Regions from separate parts of the Antrihabitans spumae genome, predicted to be linked through region 2. Evidence: predicted binding sites of a transcription regulator. Region 2 holds the regulator's gene; the other holds the start of a gene.
What was found. The regulator LexA, encoded in region 2, represses DNA repair genes until DNA is damaged. The targets are predictions, from matches to a motif close to CGAACANNTGTTCG.
Positions count from the first base shown of each region.

Region 1: the regulator LexA is predicted to act here: its motif matches at 2,492-2,505, upstream of cofD (2-phospho-L-lactate transferase).

Region 1 covers NZ_JBIMSN010000153.1:24,249-27,691, reverse strand. Annotated here, with positions in the region: gene ACHIRB_RS28680 (coenzyme F420-0:L-glutamate ligase) at 1-1,320, opposite strand, end outside; gene cofD (2-phospho-L-lactate transferase) at 1,317-2,279, opposite strand; gene ACHIRB_RS28670 (WhiB family transcriptional regulator) at 2,848-3,084, shown strand; gene ACHIRB_RS28665 (metallopeptidase family protein) at 3,157-3,443, opposite strand, start outside.
Region 2 covers NZ_JBIMSN010000060.1:82,238-85,680, forward strand. Annotated here, with positions in the region: gene ACHIRB_RS14655 (acyl-CoA dehydrogenase family protein) at 50-1,195, shown strand; gene lexA (transcriptional repressor LexA) at 1,280-1,978, opposite strand; gene ACHIRB_RS14665 (LysM peptidoglycan-binding domain-containing protein) at 2,320-2,841, shown strand; gene nrdR (transcriptional regulator NrdR) at 3,072-3,443, shown strand, end outside.

The DNA of each region.
Region 1 (3,443 bases), on a different contig from region 2:
CGAAGGCTCGGTGCCGTACCCGACGGCGATTGCGCCGAGCGGTGCCCAATCGCCGGGAACCGCCAATTCGGCGCGGACGACCTCGGGTGCGAAGATGGTCGACCCGATCCAGCAGCTGCCGATTCCCTTGGTAGCCAACGAAACAAGGAGACCTTGCACGGCCGCGCCGACGGCGACGGTGAACATCGTCTGCTCGGCCGCCTGCCTGCGTTCGTCGGGATAGGAGTGCGCGCCGTCGGGAACGCAGAACGGTACGACGATCTCCGGTGCGTGTAAGAGTATGTCGCCGCGAGCAATTCGACGCTCGATGCGGTCGGCGTCGAGTCCGTCAGCGGTGAGGTCGGCGCGCCAGGCCGACTGCATCGCAGTCAGCAACCGCGTCCTGACCTCCGGTGTGCGAATCCAGACGAAGCGAACCGGGCGCGTGTGATGCGGTGCCGGTGCGGTGAGTGCCTCGGCGATCGCCGCACGCAGCAGGTCGGGCGGAACGGGGTCGGTCGCGAAGGTGCGGACCGAGCGGCGCAGCAGCAGTGCCTCGTTGCGGCCTTGTGCAAGAGCCTCTTCCGTGCCGAGCCAGAAGAGGTCGTCGGGCCCGCGACGCAGCAGGGCGGCGGCGTTGGAGCCGTCGTCCTCGGTCCTCAGCCCGCGCAATACGGCGACCGGTGTCGCACCGAGTTTGCCTTTGACGAGATCGGCGGCCGCGGCGATCTCGTCTGCGATGGCAACCTCTGTCACCTGAAGTTCGTTGCCCTGCCCGTCCTTTGCGCCGGCGTAGGCGTGCAGTACGGCAAGTCCGGACGAGCCGATCGCGGCATCGGTCTGGCCGTTTCGCCAGGCTCGTCCCATCGTGTCGGTGATGACGACGGCGACGTCGACGCCGGTTCGAGTTCTGACGTCGGCTCGCAGCCGAGCCGCGCTGGAATCCGGATCGACTGGTAGCAAAGCAAGTTCGTTGGATTCGACGTTGGAGCCGTCGATCCCGGATGCCGCTTGCACGATACCGAGCCGATTCTCGGTGATGAGGGTTCGTCCTTTTCGCGCGAGAACGCGAACGGCTTCCTGGTCGATGAGTTTGCGCCGCGCAGCGTCACGTTCGTCGGGATCGGTCGGCGATTCGACGATGCGACCCTCGCATTTCGAGACGATTTTGCTCGTCACGACGAGGATGTCACCGTCGACGAGCCAAGGAGCTTGGCGCGCAAGGTGTTCGGCAAGGTCGTCGCCCGGGCGGAATTCGGGGAGACCGCGGATGGGCAGGATGCGGATCTCGTCGGCCGAGCCGTGGTCGCGTTCGATGTCGTTGCCGGGTTCTGCGGTCACAGCGCTATCCCAGCCAAGTCCATTGCCGCGCGGACCATCTCGGCGGTGGTCGGCGGATCCGTCATCAGCAGCGGGACGCTACGGACCTCGACGCCGGGGACGTCGGCCGTGTCCGTCGAATGCACGAGCCAACCGTCGAGAATGCCGGTTGCGCTGCGCGCGCCGTAGTGTCGGCCGATCGCCTCCGCGGACGTTTCGACGCCGATCACGTCGAGGCATTCGTCGGCCATGCCGCGCAACGGCTTTCCGCCGATCACCGGTGACAACCCGACGACCTTCGCCGAGGTGGTGCGTAGCGCGCCTCTGATACCGGGCACCGAGAGGATGGCGCCGACGCTGACGACGGGGTTGGAAGGTGCGACGAACACCACATCGGAATTCTCTATGGCGTCGATCACACCAGGGCCTGGTTTGGCCTGTTCTGCCCCGACGTTGACGAAACCGTGGGTCTCGACCTTCGCGCGATACCGCACCCACCACTCCTGAAAATGGATCGCGCGCCGATTGTCGCCATCGTCGGGATCGGTGACGACCACGTGGGTTTCGTTGCGTTCGTCGGTTGCGGGCAGGAGTGCGACGCCGGGCTGCCACCGGTCGCACAACGCCTCGGTGACGGCGGAGAGGGGGTAGCCGGCACGCAGCATCTGGCTGCGGATCAAATGCGTTGCAAGATCGCGGTCGCCGAGTCCGAACCAATCGGGAACGGCCTTGTACGCCGCCAATTCCTCTTTGGCATGCCAGGTTTCGCCGGTTCGTCCCCAGCCACGTTCGGTGTCGATGCCGCCGCCGAGGGTGTACATGCAGGTGTCGAGATCGGGGCAGATGCGCATGCCGTGCATCCACACGTCGTCACCGACGTTCACTATCGCTGTGATCGCACCGGCGTCGCCGAGCAGGGCGCGGACGCCTTGCAAGAAACGGGCACCACCGACGCCGCCGACCAGGACGCTGACGCGGATGGGGCCGGTTGTTTTCGTTTCCTCCGTCACGTCTGCAAAGCCTATGCGGCAGTCGTCGTGGCGTCGGACGCAGGGATCATCAGAAACCTCGAAACCGACAGATAGTAATGGAATTTCGCCGATAGCTTGACCATGACGGCGCGCGGCGTGTCTAATCACAAGTATGTCATTCAGCGCCTATGCAGCCGAAAGGCTTGTACCGCGCGAACATTCGAACAAACGTTCCAATAGGGGTGGCTGCAACAACCGGAACGTGGTTTCTGTCAGCAACGCTGTGGCTAATTACAACCTTGTGGTTAACTGCAATAGGGCGGGGAAACCAACGAATCACACTTCCATCGGAGCCGATCTGGCGTCGATGGTGTCAATTATTCTGCGCTATTACAGGTGAGGAGGCGAAGCGATGGCCAACCAGCTGGGAGAGTTCGACACTCCCTTCAGCAACGACGGCGACGCACCGCAAACCGATTCCGAAGCGGGCGCAGCACTTAGCGTCTGCGACGACGGCGGTTACGAGGTGGAGCAGGGCAGGCCCCAGCTCAGCCTCGTCGTCGACGGATTCGAAGAGTTGTACGACGCTGCCGAAGACGATCAGTGGCAGGAGCGCGCCCTCTGCGCGCAGACCGACCCCGAGGCGTTCTTCCCGGAAAAGGGTGGTTCGACTCGAGAGGCCAAGCGAATTTGCCTGGGTTGCGAAGTACGGGACGAGTGCCTGGACTACGCGTTGGCCCACGACGAACGCTTCGGCATCTGGGGCGGTCTGTCGGAGCGGGAGCGCCGACGCCTCAAACGCGGTATCGGTTAACCCGGTACCCGCTAGGAGCGGTCTGCAGGACGTGTGTCGCCGGAATTCGTTCGGGCGACACACCAGGGCGACTCACTCCGGTTCGGTGAGTCCTGGGTCGATGATGTCCGGCTCGACACCCAGGTAGGTCGCAACCTGCTGTACGAGAATGTCGTGCAGCAGGTCGACGAGATTTTCCGGATGTTTGGCGCGCAACTCCAGTGGCCTGCGAAACAGCACGACACGCGCCCTGGTTGCACTTCCTCGCCTGTCCACTCCGGCGGGAATCAAGCGAGACAACGGAACCGGTCCATCGGCGACAACTTCGTCCGGCCAGGTCACCGACTCCATATCGAGCGGGCGAATCTTGGGGACGTCGT
Region 2 (3,443 bases):
TACGGTCAATAGGACGCTTCAACTATTGCCGAGTACCGAGGAGCCACAGGTGGAACGCACCCTGTTCGAGCCGGAACACATCATGTTCCGCGAGTCGTACGTGAAGTTTTTGGAACAGCGAGTTGCCCCGAATCACGCCAGGTGGGAAGAACAGCACATCGTCGATCGCGACGTCTGGCTCGAAGCGGGCAAGCAGGGCTTCCTCGGTACCGCTTTTCCCGAAGAGTTCGGTGGCGGTGGCGTAAAAGACTTCCGCTACAACACGATTGTCGCCGAAGAGAATCACCGTCGAGGGTTCACCGGCCTCGGGTTCTCGCTGCACAACGACGTCGTCGCGCCGTATTTCCTCGACCTCGCCACCGACGAGCAGAAGCAGCGCTGGTACCCCGCCTACGCCTCAGGTGAGTTGATCGGCGCGATCGCGATGACCGAACCCGGCACCGGCAGCGACCTGCAGGGCATCAAGACCCGCGCTGTCCGCGACGGCGACGACTGGATCCTCAACGGCGCGAAGACCTTCATCACCAACGGCATCAACTCCGACCTGATCATCGTCGTCGCCCGGACCGATCCCGACGCGGGCTCGAAAGGCTTCAGCCTGCTGGTCGTCGAACGTGGCATGGAGGGCTTCGAGCGAGGCAGACACCTCGACAAGATCGGCTTGCCCGCCCAGGACACCGCCGAACTGAACTTCGACAACGTCCGTGTCCCCGGCGCGAATCTGCTCGGCCAGGAGGGGATGGGGTTCGTCCACCTGATGCAGAACCTGCCGCAGGAGCGGTTGTCGATCGCGGTGATGGCTGCGGGCGCAATGGAGGGTGCGCTCGAGATGACCCTGCAGTACTGCCGAGATCGCAAGGCCTTCGGCAAGCCCATCGGCTCGTTCCAGAACACTCGGTTCGAATTGGCCCAACTCGCGACCGAGACAGCCTTCGTTCGTGTGTTCGTCGACAAATGCATCGAACTGCTCAACGAGGACAAGCTCACCGTCGCCGAGGCCGCGATGGCGAAGATGCGAAGCACCGAGGCGCAGATCGATGTGATCGACCGCTGCGTGCAACTACACGGCGGCTACGGCTACATGCGCGAGTATCCGATTGCCAAGGCGTACTTGGACGCTCGTGTTCAGACGATCTACGGCGGAACGACCGAGATCATGAAGGAGATCATCGGGCGCAGCCTGAACGTCGGCTGACCGACGGCGTACCGATTCGGGTCGGTGTGGGATCTCTTTGTGGCACTCGCTTGCGGGCCCACCGACCCGAATCTGTGTACGCTGTCAGATCTTTCGGATGACCGTGACGACCTTGCCGAGCACAGCGGCGTTGTTTCCGGGGATCGGTTCGAACAGCGGATTGTGGGGGAGCAGCCACACTTCCTTGCCGGTCCGCTTGAACGTCTTGACCGTCGCTTCGCCGTCGATCATCGCGGCGACGATATCGCCGTTGTCCGCCACGTTCTGCTGCCGCACGACTACCCAGTCGCCGTCGCAGATCGCTGCGTCGATCATGGACTCGCCGACCACCTTCAGCAGGAACAGCGATCCTTCGCCGACCAGTTCGCGTGGCAGCGGGAAGATGTCTTCGACCGCCTGCTCGGCGAGGATCGGGCCACCCGCGGCGATCCGTCCCAACACGGGAACGAAGGTCGGGGTCGGCAGATTCAGCTGCTCCGCTGCGTCGTCCAGCATCGGCTCGCCAGCATCGCTCATCGCCTCGTCGAGGCCGCGCACGTCGACCGCGCGTGGCCTGTTGGGATCGCGCCGCAAGAAGCCTTTGCGTTCGAGCGTGCGTAGCTGATGCGCGACCGACGACGTCGAGGTGAGGCCGACGGCGTCGCCGATCTCACGGATGCTCGGCGGATAGCCCCGCTCGGTCACCGAGGCGCGGATGACCTCGAGGACCTTGCGCTGCCGATCGGTGAGTCCGGCGGCGATGTCTGGAGTCGCCGCGCCTTCTTGGCTGCCGTCGTCCTTCATTGCCGACCGTCTTTCATCGTGACCGTCCTTCTCTGGATTGCTCAGGTTGGGGTGTTGCGGGAAACGGGTCCGGCGCAATGTTGCTGTGCGGTCTTCGGTGCGTTCGGAACTGCTTCTGTTCGAACCTGAATGTAGCCGCATCTACGTTGCGTTTCAAACACCTGTTCGACACGTGTCGCGAAAACTAGAGACTTTGTCGGTGGGGCATGGTAGAAAATTCGAACAGACGTTCATCGAACGCGTGATCGAACGTCGGCAGTACGGCACGGCAACCCAGGACAAGCAAAGCACCACCAACGACACCAGCGCACATGCCGCTGGCGACGCAGACGGAGGATCCGATGAGCATCACAATGAACGAATACGCGGGACTCGACGCGCATTTCGGTGGCATCGCCGGCGTCGGCTCGGACACCGCTGTCGGCACTGCGCGTGCCGACGAGGGCCTACGCCCGGTGCGGACGCGTCGGCGCGCGCTGGCGACGAGCGACAGTCGCGGCCCCGCCAACGGCTCGTTCGATTACGGTTCCGTCGGCCTGCGGGTGCTACCGCGCCTCGACGACGAGGATGTTCGAAGCGAGGAATACGGGTTCGGCACGGTTATAGCCACGATGTTGCTGACCGCCATCGCGGTGGTCGGGCTGCTCGGTCTGTGGAACCTGAGGACGGGTGGTCTCGAGAGTGTTCCGAGCACTACCGCCGTCGTGCACGTCCAGTCGGGCGAGACCCTGTCCGACGTAGCGGCTCGCGTCTCACCCGATGCACCGGTCGCCGAAGTCGTCGAGCAGATTCTGCGGCTCAACGACATGAAGTCGGCAGGCGTTGCGCCCGGTCAGGCTTTGATCGCACCCGTAGCGCCCTAGCACCGACCATGTTCGAATCCTTGGCGCAACTGCGAGCCGAGCTGTCACCGCTGGTGGTGGGCGATATGTCCCGGCCGAGTGGGCGGCGGGTATCCTCGGAGTCTGTTGGTCACACCACGCCGAGTGGTCGCATCGAGATCGCATATTGCACGCACGAATCCGGCCTGATCGGTTCGTCGCAGAGCGCGATCGAGTTGTGCGAGCTTGTCGGCATCGAAAAAGGATTCGACATGCACTGCCCATTCTGTCGACACCCGGACTCTCGCGTGGTCGACTCCCGCGAGGCAGAAGAGGGGAGCGCGATTCGCCGACGGCGATCATGCCCCAACTGCGGTCGTCGATTCACAACCGTCGAGACGGCGGTCCTTGCCGTCGTGAAACGAAGTGGTGTCACCGAACCGTTCAGCCGCGAGAAGCTTATGCGGGGCGTTCGCCGCGCCTGCCAGGGCCGCGATGTCGACAACGATTCGCTGAACCTGCTCGCGCAACAGGTCGAAGACACCGTCCGCGCGTCCGGATCCGCCGAAATCCCCAGCCATCAGGTCGGCTTGGCCATCCTCGGACCCCTGCGAGACCTCGACGAGGTCGCCTACCTGCGGTTC